DNA from 3 places in the Bradyrhizobium sp. CB82 genome. Region 1 is predicted to be linked to each of the others. Evidence: predicted binding sites of a transcription regulator. Region 1 holds the regulator's gene; each other region holds the start of a gene.
What was found. The regulator PhoB, encoded in region 1, activates phosphate uptake and scavenging genes when phosphate is short. The targets are predictions, from matches to a motif close to TGTCATNNANCTGTCAT.

Region 1 (4,277 bases):
GATCACGGAGGCGAGCTTCTGCTTGAGCAGCAGCGACATCTTCTGCACGTGATCGAAGAAGCCGGGCTTGAGCATGACGTCGAGCACGGCGTTCGCCGCGGAGACAGCGAGCGGATTGCCGCCGAAGGTCGAGCCGTGAGAGCCCGGCGTCATGCCGGATGCCGCCTCGGCCGTCGCAAGGCACGCGCCGATCGGAAAGCCGCCGCCGAGTGCTTTCGCGAGCGACATCACGTCCGGGGTCACGCCGAGGCGGCGATGCGCGAAGAGATCGCCGGTGCGGCCCATGCCGGTCTGCACCTCGTCGAAGGCGAGCAGAAGGCCATGCTCGTCGCAGAGCTGGCGCAGAGCACGATAGAAGGCGGGAGGCGCCGAGCGCACGCCACCCTCGCCCTGGATCGGCTCGATCAGGATGCCCGCGGTCTGCGGGCCGATGGCCTTCTTGACGGCTTCGAGATCGCCATGCGGCACCTGGTCGAACCCGTCCATCGGCGGACCAAAACCTTCGAGATATTTTGCAGCCCCCGTGGCGGCGAGGGTTGCCAGCGTGCGGCCATGGAAGGCCCCCTCGAAAGTGATCATGCGGTAGCGCTCGGGATGACTCTTGGAGGCGTGATAGCGGCGCACCACCTTGATCACGCATTCCATTGCCTCGGCGCCGGAATTGCAGAAGAACACGAAGTCCGCAAAGCTCTCGTTGCAGAGCCTGACCGCGAGCTTCTCGCCATCAGGGCTCTGGAACAGGTTCGACATGTGCCAGAGTTTCGTGGCCTGCTCCTGCAAGGCCTTGACCAAAGCGGGATGCGCGTGGCCCAGCGCATTCACGGCGACGCCCGAGGTGAAGTCGAGATAGCGCTCGCCATTGGTCGCGACCAGCCAGCAGCCCTCGCCGCGCTCGAAGCCGAGCTCGGCCCTGGCGAAGACGGGAAGCAGATGCGTCGCGGCGCTGTTGGTCATGACGGTCACTTGAATGTTGAGGCCGGCTCACGAGACTGCGTTGCGCAGCGCATCATTGACCTGCCCGGAAAACGAAACGTGCCGCCTTTTAAGGGCGGCACGTGTCACTATTTTATGCTTGGAAAAACCGCTGTCAATGCCGCCAGAAGGCCCTGTAGGCCACGCGACCCGTAGTCTTGCGGTGGTGATTTTGAGGGGTTTTTACTACGGAACATGTGGACGCGGAGCCGCAGACTCTTGCGCGGGAGTCACGCCATATTGTAGCGTTTCCCCTGTCAGATACGACATCTCGTGCAGCAGTTCTGATCCTCTAAGTCCTCCTGTACCGGCGTAACGTTCGGGTGCCTCGATCGCGCCCGGCGAGCCTTAAGGGATTCTGGCAGCACGGGTTTTTCGAGGCTTAGACATCGCCACGCGGCCCAAGGATTGGCTGACCGTGCGGCGAAGGAAAGGGTGCAATGACGGTTTTGACCTGGTCCGACGATCGCGTCGAGCAATTGAGAAAGCTCTGGGAAGCCGGGCTTTCGGCCAGCCAGATCGCTGCCGAGCTCGGAAATGTGACGCGCAACGCCGTAATCGGCAAGGTGCACCGGCTGGGCCTGTCCGGCCGCGCCAAGAGCCCGTCCTCGGCGGCTCCCCGGCCGCGCAAGGCGCGCCCAGCACAGCACATGATGCGGGTGAGCCGCCCGATTGCCCGCGGCAACACCGCACTCGCGCAGGCCTTCGAGGTCGAGGTCGAGCCCGACCCGATCACCTATGACAATGTCGTTCCGATGAGCCAGCGCCTGTCGCTGCTCGAGCTCAACGAAGCGACCTGTCACTGGCCGGTCGGCGATCCCTCGAGCCCGGACTTCTTCTTCTGCGGCGGCAAATCGCTCTCGGGGCTGCCCTACTGCGCGCAGCACTCGCGCGTCGCCTACCAGCCGGCAGCCGATCGCCGGCGCGCACCGACGAAGCCGGGTACGCGCTGACCCTGTCACAAACGGCAACGTCCCGGCTTTAGGCCGGGACGTTCGGTCGGGAGATTCAGCGCGCCTCCGGCGCGCTTTTTTACGTCTGCTCGGCCTTCGCAAACCGATCATCCAGCGCGTAGCCGGCGCCGCGGACGGTGCGGATCGGGTCCTGCTCGCGGCCGAGATTGAGCAGCTTGCGCAGGCGGCCGATGTGGACGTCGACGGTGCGCTCGTCGATATAGATGTCGCGGCCCCAGACGCTGTCGAGCAACTGCTCACGCGAGAACACCCGGCCGGGATGCTCCAGGAAGAACTCCAAGAGGCGATATTCGGTCGGGCCGAGGTCGATCGGCCGTCCGGAGCGCGCGACGCGGCGCTTCTCGCGGTCGAGCTCGATGTCGCCATAGGCGAGCACGGTGGCAAGCCGCTCGGGGCTCGCGCGCCGCAGAAGCCCCTTCACGCGCGCGAGAAGCTCGGGCACGGAGAACGGCTTGACGATGTAGTCGTCGGCGCCGGTGGCAAGCCCGCGCACCCGCTCGCTCTCCTCGCCGCGCGCGGTGAGCATGATGATCGGCAGCTGCTTGGTCTCGGGCCTCGTACGAAGCCTGCGACACAACTCGATGCCGGACAGACCCGGCAGCATCCAGTCCAGCACGATCAAATCGGGGATGTGCTCCTTGAGACGGGTATCGGCGTCGTCGCCGCGCATCACCGTCTCGACATCGTAGCCGTCGCCTTCGAGGTTGTAGCGCAACAGCTCGGTCAGCGCTTCCTCGTCCTCAACAACCATAATGCGTGCGCCCATGGCGTCGTCGCTCCTTAAGTATTCGGCACGGTCGTGGCGAAGGTCGTCATGTCGCCCTTCGGACGCTTGTCCGCGATGGCCTGACCTTCGATCATATAGAAGACGGTTTCGGCGATGTTGGTCGCATGGTCGCCGATCCGCTCGATGTTCTTGGCACAGAACATCAGGTGGATGCAGAACGAGATGTTGCGCGGATCCTCCATCATGTAGGTGAGGAGCTCGCGGAACAGCGAGGTGCAGATCGCGTCGACCTCCTCGTCGCCCTTCCACACCATCATCGCCGCCGGCAGGTCATGCGCGGCATAGGCGTCCAGCACCGACTTGACCTGCTGCTGCACGAGGTCGGTCATGTGTTCCAGACCGCGGAACAGCTTTAGCGGGTGGAAATCGGTCTCGAGCGCTGCGACGCGCTTGCCCATGTTCTTGGCGAGGTCGCCGATCCGCTCCAGGTCGGTCGCAACGCGCATGGCGCTGACGATCTCGCGCAGGTCGACCGCCATCGGCTGGCGGCGCGCGATCGTGAGCACGGCGCGCTCCTCGATCTTCTTCTGAAGCGCATCGATCTCGGCGTCGGTTGCCACCACGCGCTGGCCGAGCGCGACGTCACGGCGGATCAGCGCATCGACGGAATCGACGATCATGCGCTCGGCGAGGCCGCCCATCTCCGCAACGAGCCGCGTAAGCTCCTGGAGATCGGTGTCGAAAGCCTTTGCGGTATGTTCGGAAGCCATTTCCTGTCTCCTCAGCCGAAGCGGCCGGTGATGTAGTCCTGGGTGCGCCGGTCGCTGGGCGACGTGAAGATCTTGCTGGTCTCGTTGAACTCGATCAGCTCGCCGAGATACATGAAGGCGGTCTTGTCGGAGACGCGCGCCGCCTGTTGCATGTTGTGAGTGACGATCGCGATCGTGTAGCTCTCGGCTAGCTCCTGGATCAGCTCCTCGACCTTGGCAGTCGAGATCGGATCGAGCGCCGAGCATGGCTCGTCGAACAGGATCACCTCGGGACGCACCGCCACGGTGCGGGCGATGCAGAGGCGTTGCTGCTGGCCGCCGGAGAGCGACAGGCCGGAGGCGTTGAGCTTGTCCTTGACCTCGTTCCACAGCGCGCCGCCGCGCAGCGCCTTCTCGACCCGGTCGTCCATCTCGGATTTGGAGATCTTCTCGTAAAGGCGGATGCCGAAGGCGATGTTCTCGTAGATCGTCATCGGAAACGGCGTCGGCTTCTGGAACACCATGCCGACCCGGGCCCGCAGCAGGTTGAGGTCGAGCTTGGGGTCGAGGATGTTGGTCTGATCGAGCATGAGCTGACCGGTGGCGCGCTGCCCCGGATAGAGATCGTACATCCGGTTGAAGATGCGCAGCAGGGTCGACTTGCCGCAGCCGGACGGACCGATGAACGCCGTGACGCGGTTGGTGCCGAGCGTCAGGTTGATGTTCTTCAGCGCATGGTGCTCGCCGTAATAGAAATTGAGGTTGCGCACCGTCACCTTGGCCGGAGCCTCAGGCAGTATCGGCGGCGCCTGACGCCCGGTGGAACCTACGGAAACGGACAGATCGCTCATTTTG
Region 2 (4,277 bases), 1.3 Mb from region 1:
GTTGCTCGGCGAGACGCTGCTGATCAGCTATGTCGGAACGCTGATCGGCGCGGTCTGCGCCTTCGGCCTGAATTTTTTCGCGGCTGAGAACACGTCGCCGGCACCCTGGCTGCGCTTTCTCGTGCGCCGCCTGCTCGAATTCGCCCGCACGGTTCCGGGCATCGTGTTCGCCCTGATCTTCGTCATGGCCTTCGGGCTCGGGCCGATGGCAGGCGTGCTGGCGATCGCTATTCACTCGACCGGCGCGCTCGGCAAGCTGTTTGCCGAGATCGTCGAGAATGCCGACATGAAGCCGGTCGAAGGTGTGCGCTCGACCGGCGCGAGCTGGTTGTCCTGCATGCGCTTTGCCGTGCTGCCGCAGGTCTCGGCCGGCTATGTCAGCTACGCGCTGCTGCGCTTCGAGATCAATGTCCGCGAATCCTCGGTGATGGGTTTCGTCGGCGCCGGCGGTATCGGCCAGGAACTCGTGGTCGCGATCCGGAAATTCTACTACTCCGACGTCAGCGCAATTCTGCTCATGATCGTCGTCACCATCTTCATCATCGATATCACCACGGGCTGGCTGCGCGCGCGGCTGTTCGGCAGGGATGCGCGGTCATGAAGGAGCTGGAACGGCCGGACACCGCAGCGCTGCGGACGAAGTATCCCGATGCGTTCGAACGGCCGGCGGCGGCGCGCCTGGCGACGCCTGCGATGATCGCGGCGGCGCTCGCCGTCCTCATTTTTGGCCTGCACGATCTCGGCTTCGAGCCGGCAAAGTTCATCGCCGGCCTTCACCAGCTCGGCTGGATCACGTTGATGATGATCCCGCCCGATCCCGGAACGTCGCTCCCGCTCTATCTCCGGGCGCTCGGTGAGACGCTGTCGATCGCGCTGCTCGGCACCACGCTCGCCGCAACGCTGGCGCTGCCGGTCTCCCTGCTCGCAGCGCGGAACATCGTGCCGCCGAACATCATCCGCTTTCCGGTGCGACGTTTCCTCGATTCGATCCGCGGCGTCGATACGCTGATCTGGGCGTTGGTCTGGATCAATGTCGTCGGCCTCGGCCCGTTCGCCGGCGTGCTCGCGATCATGGTCTCTGACTTCGGCGCGCTCGGAAAACTGTTTTCGGAGGCGATCGAGGCGGCCGACAAGAAGCAGGTCGAGGGCATCAGGGCGTCAGGCGGCAATGCGTTGCATGAGATTCGATTCGGCCTGATGCCGCAGGTGCTGCCGGTCATTGCCGGGCAGGTGCTCTACTTCATCGAATCGAACACGCGATCGGCCAGCATCATCGGCATCGTCGGTGCCGGTGGTATCGGGCTTCAGCTCGCCGAGCAGATCCGCGTGCTCGAATGGCAGAAAGTGTCATTCCTCGTTCTGATGATCCTGGTCGCGGTCGCCGCGATCGACTTCATCTCCGGAAAGCTCCGCTTCGCCATCATCGGGCGGCGAGCAGTGGCATGAGGCCCCTGTAGGGCAGGCAAAGCGGAGCGTGCCCACCGCTTCTGTCGAAATTCCGGAAAGGTGGTGGGCGCGGCGCGCGAAGAGCGCGCCTTTGCCCTATGATTCCACCAGGAACTCCACGCGCTCCGCCGCGAACCGCGAGCGTTTGGTCACCAGCGGCCTGCCGTCGGGATCGACGTCGGTCGAATCGACCACCAGGATCGGACGCCCCAGCGCAAGATCGAGCCGCGCGGCGTCGGTTGCATCGACGATCCCGGCCGTGATTCGGGTCGAGCCACGGCGGTAGTCGCGGACGCCGTAATGGGCGAGCAGTTTTGTCATCGAGCGCGCGGCGGCGAACACCGCACCCGCATCAGGGAAGAGTTCGGCTGACAGCCAGGACGTCGAGACACAGATCGGCGTCCGGTCGGCAAAGCGCACGGATTCGATCCGGACCAGCCGCGCGCCGGTCTTCACGCCGAGCTGTCGTGCGAGCTCCCGGCTCGCCACGTCCTCCGACGCCTCGATCAACTGTCCGCGCGGCTCACGGCCGCCGGCGCCGACGATCTCCGAGAAGCGCGTACGCGAGCGCAGCGGATAGGCGAGCTTCTGCGCCTCGACATAGGTGCCGCTGCCGCGTGCGGCGCGCACCAGGCCGCGCTCGGCGAGCGCCGCCAGCGCGCGCCGCACGGTGTGGCGGTTCACGCGATAGATCTCGGCGATCTCGGTCTCGCCCGGCAGTTTTTCGCCGGCGGCAAAGCGGCCATCGGCGATGCCGCGCTCGATGCCGTCGGCGACCAGGCGCCACAGCGCGACGCCGGAAGAGGCGGTGTCCTGAAGGCTCATATCGAAGACAGGCCCATCTCCAAAATCACACGATTGTCACGAAACAGTCATGGCGCTTCATTATCGAGTTGTCTATTATCATAGACAACTTGAATTCGGCAAGGCTTGTGAACGACGTGACCCAGCAAAACAGTCTCAAGATCCGGCGCAAGGCGGCGATGGCGGTGCTGGCGCATGCGGACGCAAGCACCATCGCCGGCCGCCTCCGGGCCATTACGCTGCCGCGCTACGACGATCTGCGTGCGCCCGAAAACGGGCTAGTGATGCTGCGCGGCCGAATCGGCGGCGACGGTGTGCCATTCAACCTGGGCGAGGCAACCGTGTCGCGCGCCGCAGTGCGGCTTGCGAGCGGCGAGGTCGGCTTCGGCTATACGCTTGGTCGCGACGGAGAGAAGGCGCGACTGATCGCGCTCTGCGACGCGCTGGTGCAGTCGGAAGAGTTTGCGAGCGCAATCGAGCAAGATGTCGTCGCGCCGCTGCGGGCGGACTTGCATGCGCGGCAGGCGCAGCGCGCCGCGCGAGCCGCGGCAACGAAGGTTGATTTCTACACCATGGTGCGCGGTGAGGGGTGAGGCCATGACGACGATCGCAGAACTGCCGCCCGGTTTTGCCGACAAGGTGTTGTCGGCGCAATCGACCTTTCGTTCGGTCATGGACGCGATGGCGCGACCGGGCTCGGTGCAGCGCATCGCGCCGGTCCTGGCGGCGCCGGGCCTGATGATGCGCGGCACTGCCGCGATCGCGCTAACGCTGTTCGACCATGATACGCCACTCTGGCTCGATGCGCTGATGTCGGGGAGCCCAGACGTCCTGAAATGGCTGAAATTCCATACCGGTGCGTCGGTGATCCAGGATCCTTCCGTCGCGAGCTTTGCGCTGATCGCCGATGGTGCCACGCTTCCTTCGCTCGAGCGCTTTGCGCTCGGCAGCAATGAATACCCTGATCGTTCGACCACGTTGATCCTGCAAGCCGATAGTCTCGACGCAGGGGCCGCCTTCGAGCTCCGTGGCCCGGGCATCGACGGCGCGACGATCCTACAGGCGATGATCAGGCCAGCCGACCTGTTCGAGCGCCTGCGCCTCAACGAGGCGCTGTTTCCGCGCGGCATCGACGTGGTGCTGGTCGCCGATGACGCCGTGGTTGCGATCCCGCGCACCACGCGTATCGCGAACAAGGGAAGTTGAAGCATGTATGTCGCAGTCAAGGGCGGCGAACGCGCCATCGAGAACGCCCATCGCCTGCTCGCCCATGCGCGTCGCGGCGAACGGAGCTTGCCCGACATCACGCTCGGCCAGATTTCCGAGCAGCTTGGCCTTGCCGTCGATCGCGTCATGAGCGAAGGCTCGCTCTATGATCGCGAGCTCGCGGCGCTCGCGATCAAGCAGGCCCGGGGAGATCTCATCGAGGCGATCTTCCTGGTGCGCGCCTTCCGAGCCACCTTGCCGCGCTTCGGCGCAAGCGAGCCGGTCGATACCGGCGCCATGCGGGTGCAGCGGCGGGTGTCCTCGACCTTCAAGGACATTCCGGGCGGACAGATCCTCGGGCCGACCTTCGACTACACCCATCGCCTGCTCGATCCGGGTCTGGCCGAAGGCTATGTGCCCGAGGAGCCGGCCACAGCCGAAGCCTCACCCGCCGCCACGCCGCGCGTGACCGATATTCTGGGTCGCGACGGCTTGATCGAGCCGTCACCGCAAGCCGGGCCGGACGCCCCGGTCGGCGATCTCACGCGCGAACCCCTCAACTTCCCTGCCGATCGCGACCTGCGCCTGCAAAATCTCGCGCGCGGCGACGAAGGCTTCTTGCTGGCGATGGGCTACTCGACGCAGCGCGGCTATGGGCGCAACCATCCCTTCGCCGGCGAGATCCGCTTCGGCGAGGTCGAGGTCGAGCTCTTCGCCGAGGACGTCGGCTTCGCCGTGCCGCTGGGTGCGATCGAGCTGACCGAGTGCCAGATGGTGAACCAGTTCAAGGGCTCGGCAACGGAAGCGCCGTGCTTCACCCG
Region 3 (4,277 bases), 4.5 Mb from region 1:
GGTCGTCGTCTTCTCGCTGGTGGTGTGCCTTGCGACCTGGTTCCTGATCGAGAAGACCCAGCTCGGCGCCTACTTGCGCGCCGCGACCGAAAACCCGACGCTGGTGCGCGCGTTCGGCATCAACGTGCCGCGCATGATCACGCTGACCTACGGTCTCGGTGTCGGCCTTGCAGCACTCGCCGGCGTGCTCTCCGCGCCGATCAACCAGGTGCGGCCGCTGATGGGCGCCGACCTCATCATCGTGGTGTTCGCGGTGGTGGTGATCGGAGGCATGGGATCGATCATGGGTTCGATCATCACCGGCTTCGCGCTCGGGGTGATCGAAGGCCTGACCAAGTATTTTTACCCCGAGGCCTCCAACACCGTCGTGTTCGTGCTGATGGTGCTGGTGCTGCTCGTGAAGCCCACGGGTCTGACGGGAAGGGCGGCCTGATATGACAGCCTTGACAGACGATACCCTGCCCGTGACCGCGCGCGCGATGCGCGACGAGATGATCGTGTTCGTGTTCATGGCGCTGGCCCTGGCCGCCGTGCCATTTACCGGAATCTATCCGTTCTTCGTGATGCAGGCGCTGTGCTTCGCGCTGCTCGCCTGCGCCTTCAACCTGCTGATCGGCTATGGCGGTCTGTTGTCGTTCGGCCATGCGATGTTCCTCGGCACCGCCGGCTATTGCAGCGCGCATGCGCTGAAGGTGTGGGCACTGCCGCCGGAACTCGGTATCCTCGCCGGCGTTGCAGCGGCCGTCGTGCTTTCGATCGTGACCGGCTACATCTCGATCCGCCGCCAGGGCATCTACTTCTCGATGATCACGCTGGCGCTGTCGCAACTCCTTTATTTCATTTACTTGCAGGCGCCGTTCACGCATGGCGAAGACGGCATTCAGGGCATTCCGCAGGGCCATCTGTTCGGGATCGTCGATCTCTCCAAATCGACGGTGCTTTATTACGTCGTGCTGGTCGGTTTCCTCGCCGGCTTCCTCCTGATCTATCGCATCATCAACTCGCCATTCGGCGAGGTCTTGAAATCGATCCGCGAGAACGAGCAGCGCGCGATCTCGCTCGGCTATCGCACCGATCAGTACAAGCTGCTGGCCTTCATCCTCTCGGGCACGCTGGCGGGCTTTGCGGGCTCTCTGAAGGTGTTCGTGGCGCAGAACGCCTCGCTCACGGACGTGCACTGGTCGATGTCCGGTGAGGTCGTGCTGATGACGCTGGTCGGCGGTCTCGGCACCATTTTCGGGCCCGTGGTGGGCGCCTTCGTGATCATCGCCATGCAGCAGTACCTGGCGAGTTACGGCCAGTGGGTGACGGTGATTCAGGGCGCGATCTTCGTGATCTGCGTGCTCACCTTCCGCCGCGGCGTCGTCGGCGAAATCGCGCATTACCTTCGGAGATCTTTGTAAGCCTCTGATATATAAGTAATTTCCAAGATTCTTGAAAGCGGTGGATGAACTGCTTCGGGCGGCGTGAGGTGGCACGCGCGCGGCCTGAAAATGGTCTATGACAGTTGGGTGACAGTCCTCCCGGACCGGCCAATCTCAACCCGGCAGTTAATCCCATGATTCGTTGGTTTCGTGCCTTTCTCCCCAAGGAGGAACGGTTCTTCGATCTGTTCGACCGCCACGCCCAGACCGTGATCCAGGGCTCGATTGCGCTCCAGGGCATGCTGAACGGCGGCGAGGAGACGCCGGTCTATTGCCAACGCGTCAATCAGTTCGAGAACGACGCCGACAACATCACGCGCGAGGTGCTGACTGCGGTGCGCCGCACCTTCATCACCCCGTTCGACCGCGGCGACATCAAGAACCTGATCACCTCGATGGACGACGCCATCGATCAGATGCAGCAGACCGCCAAGGCAGTGATGCTATTCGAAGTCCGCGCCTTCGAGCCGCCGATGCGCGAGATCGGCGGGCTTCTGATCGAGTGCGCCAACCTTGTGGGCCGCGCGCTGCCGCTGCTTCAGCAGATCGGCAAGAACGTCGCCATGCTGACCGCGATCACCGAAGAGCTGACCAAACTGGAGGGGCGTGTCGACGATCTTCATGACATCGGGCTGAAGGAGTTGTTCCTGAAGCACCGCGATGGCAACGCGATGGATTTCATCGTGGGCGTCGAGATCTACGACCATCTCGAGAAAGTCGCGGACCGCTTCGACGACGTCGCGAACGAGATCAACAGCATCGTCATCGAGCAGGTCTAGCGCATGATCCGGAAGAGCGTGCAGCGGTTTTCCCCGACAAACGCGGAACGCGTTTGCGCGCAGATCATGCGCAAACTTTAAAGCAGGGGGCGCGTCGTGGATGCCGTGTTGGGTCTTCCCGTCCTGGTCGGACTGATCGCGGTCGCGCTGCTGTTCGATTTCCTGAACGGCCTGCACGATGCCGCCAATTCGATCGCAACCATCGTCTCGACCCGCGTGCTGCGGCCGCAATTCGCGGTGTTCTGGGCCGCGTTCTTCAATTTCATCGCCTTCATGGTGTTCGGCCTGCATGTCGCGCAGACCATCGGCACTGGAATCATCGATCCCACGATCGTCGACGCCCAGGTGATTTTTGCCGCCCTGGTCGGCGCCATCGTCTGGAACATCGTCACTTGGGCCCTTGGCATTCCCTCCTCATCGTCGCACGCGCTGATCGGCGGTCTCGTCGGCGGCGGCATGGCCAAGGCCGGGATCACGGCGGCGGTTTGGAGTGGCTTGTCGAAGACCGTCCTGGCGATCGTGCTCTCGCCACTGGTCGGCTTCCTGCTCGCAATGATGCTGGTTGCAGTCGTCTCCTGGGCCTCCGTGCGGTCGACGCCATTCGCCGTCGACCGCGCCTTCCGCATCCTGCAATTCGCCTCCGCCTCGCTCTATTCGCTCGGGCATGGCGGCAATGACGCCCAGAAGACCATGGGCATCATCGCCGTGTTGCTCTTTTCGCAGGGCCAACTCGGCGGGGAATTTTACGTGCCGTTCTGGGTGGTCTTGTCCTGCCAGGCAGCCATGGCGATGGGAACACTGATGGGCGGCTGGCGGATCGTCCGCACCATGGGCCTGCGCATCACCAAGCTGACGCCGATGCAGGGTTTTTGCGCCGAGACCGGCGGTGCCGCGACCCTGTTCATGGCGACCTTCCTCGGCGTTCCCGTCTCGACCACCCACACCATCACCGGCGCGATCGTCGGTGTCGGCGCCGCTCGCCGCGTGTCGGCGGTGCGCTGGAACGTGGCGAGTTCGATCGTCTACGCCTGGGTGATCACGATCCCGGCTTCCGCGCTGGTCGCCGCGCTCAGCTATTGGGCAGTGCAGCTTGTGCGCTGACCCCAGACATTACGGGGTGGAGTTTCGCCTCGGAACCCCCCATATCGGGGGCGCCATTGTCCCTTGATCCCCACGGTTTTCCCTGCCAAACGCTCCCGCCATGTCCGACATCGCCATCACAGCCGAATCGCCGGCCCGTTCCCCGCTTGCCGCCGAAGTGGCGCGGCGGCGGACCTTTGCGATCATCTCCCATCCGGACGCCGGCAAGACCACGCTGACGGAAAAGCTGCTGTTGTTCGGCGGCGCCATCAACTTGGCCGGCCAGGTCAAGGCCAAAGGCGAGCGGCGCAACACACGCTCGGACTGGATGAAGATCGAGCGCGAGCGCGGCATCTCCGTCGTCACCTCGGTGATGACCTTCGAGTTCGAGGGCCTCGTATTCAACCTGCTGGACACGCCCGGCCACGAGGACTTTTCGGAAGACACTTATCGCACGCTGACGGCGGTCGACTCCGCCGTGATGGTGATCGACGCCGCCAAGGGCATCGAGGTGCGGACGCGAAAGCTGTTCGAGGTCTGTCGCCTGCGCGACATCCCGATCATCACCTTCATCAACAAGATGGACCGTGAGAGCCGAGACGTTTTCGAACTGCTGGACGAGATCGAGAAGACGCTGGCGCTCGACACCACGCCGATGACGTGGCCGGTCGGCCGTGGCCGTGACTTTCTCGGCACCTATGACGTCGTCAATGGCGGCGTGCGCCTGCTCGAAGGCGGCGGCGCCAAGACCGGCGCCGCCCAGCAGATCGAGATCGCCGAACTGGCCAAGCTCAATGCCAATCTCGATGTGTCCGCGGTGAAAGACGAGCTCGAGCTCGTCACCGAAGCGTCCAAACCGTTCGAGCTGGAGGCGTTTCGCGAGGGCCATCTGACGCCGGTCTATTTCGGCAGCGCGCTGCGCAATTTCGGCGTCGGCGACCTCCTGGAAGGCCTCGGCAAGTTCGCACCAGAGCCGCGCGCGCAGGAAAGCGAT

Region 2: a site for PhoB is predicted at 2,306-2,322, ahead of phnF (phosphonate metabolism transcriptional regulator PhnF). Genes of this name have one in related genera too.
Region 3: a site for PhoB is predicted at 1,501-1,517, ahead of QA640_RS20900 (DUF47 domain-containing protein). Genes of this name have one in related genera too.

What each region holds. Positions count from the first base shown of each region.
Region 1 covers NZ_CP121650.1:8,804,256-8,808,532, forward strand. The annotation lists gene QA640_RS41730 (aspartate aminotransferase family protein) at 1-954, opposite strand, end outside; gene QA640_RS41735 (GcrA family cell cycle regulator) at 1,413-1,925, shown strand; gene phoB (phosphate regulon transcriptional regulator PhoB) at 2,005-2,712, opposite strand; gene phoU (phosphate signaling complex protein PhoU) at 2,727-3,443, opposite strand; gene pstB (phosphate ABC transporter ATP-binding protein PstB) at 3,455-4,273, opposite strand; gene pstA (phosphate ABC transporter permease PstA) at 4,270-4,277, opposite strand, start outside.
Region 2 covers NZ_CP121650.1:840,507-844,783, forward strand. The annotation lists gene phnE (phosphonate ABC transporter, permease protein PhnE) at 1-601, shown strand, start outside; gene phnE (phosphonate ABC transporter, permease protein PhnE) at 598-1,446, shown strand; gene phnF (phosphonate metabolism transcriptional regulator PhnF) at 1,543-2,271, opposite strand; gene phnG (phosphonate C-P lyase system protein PhnG) at 2,379-2,843, shown strand; gene phnH (phosphonate C-P lyase system protein PhnH) at 2,848-3,456, shown strand; gene QA640_RS03945 (carbon-phosphorus lyase complex subunit PhnI) at 3,460-4,277, shown strand, end outside.
Region 3 covers NZ_CP121650.1:4,337,008-4,341,284, forward strand. The annotation lists gene QA640_RS20890 (branched-chain amino acid ABC transporter permease) at 1-433, shown strand, start outside; gene QA640_RS20895 (branched-chain amino acid ABC transporter permease) at 435-1,403, shown strand; gene QA640_RS20900 (DUF47 domain-containing protein) at 1,559-2,203, shown strand; gene QA640_RS20905 (inorganic phosphate transporter) at 2,300-3,304, shown strand; gene QA640_RS20910 (peptide chain release factor 3) at 3,405-4,277, shown strand, end outside.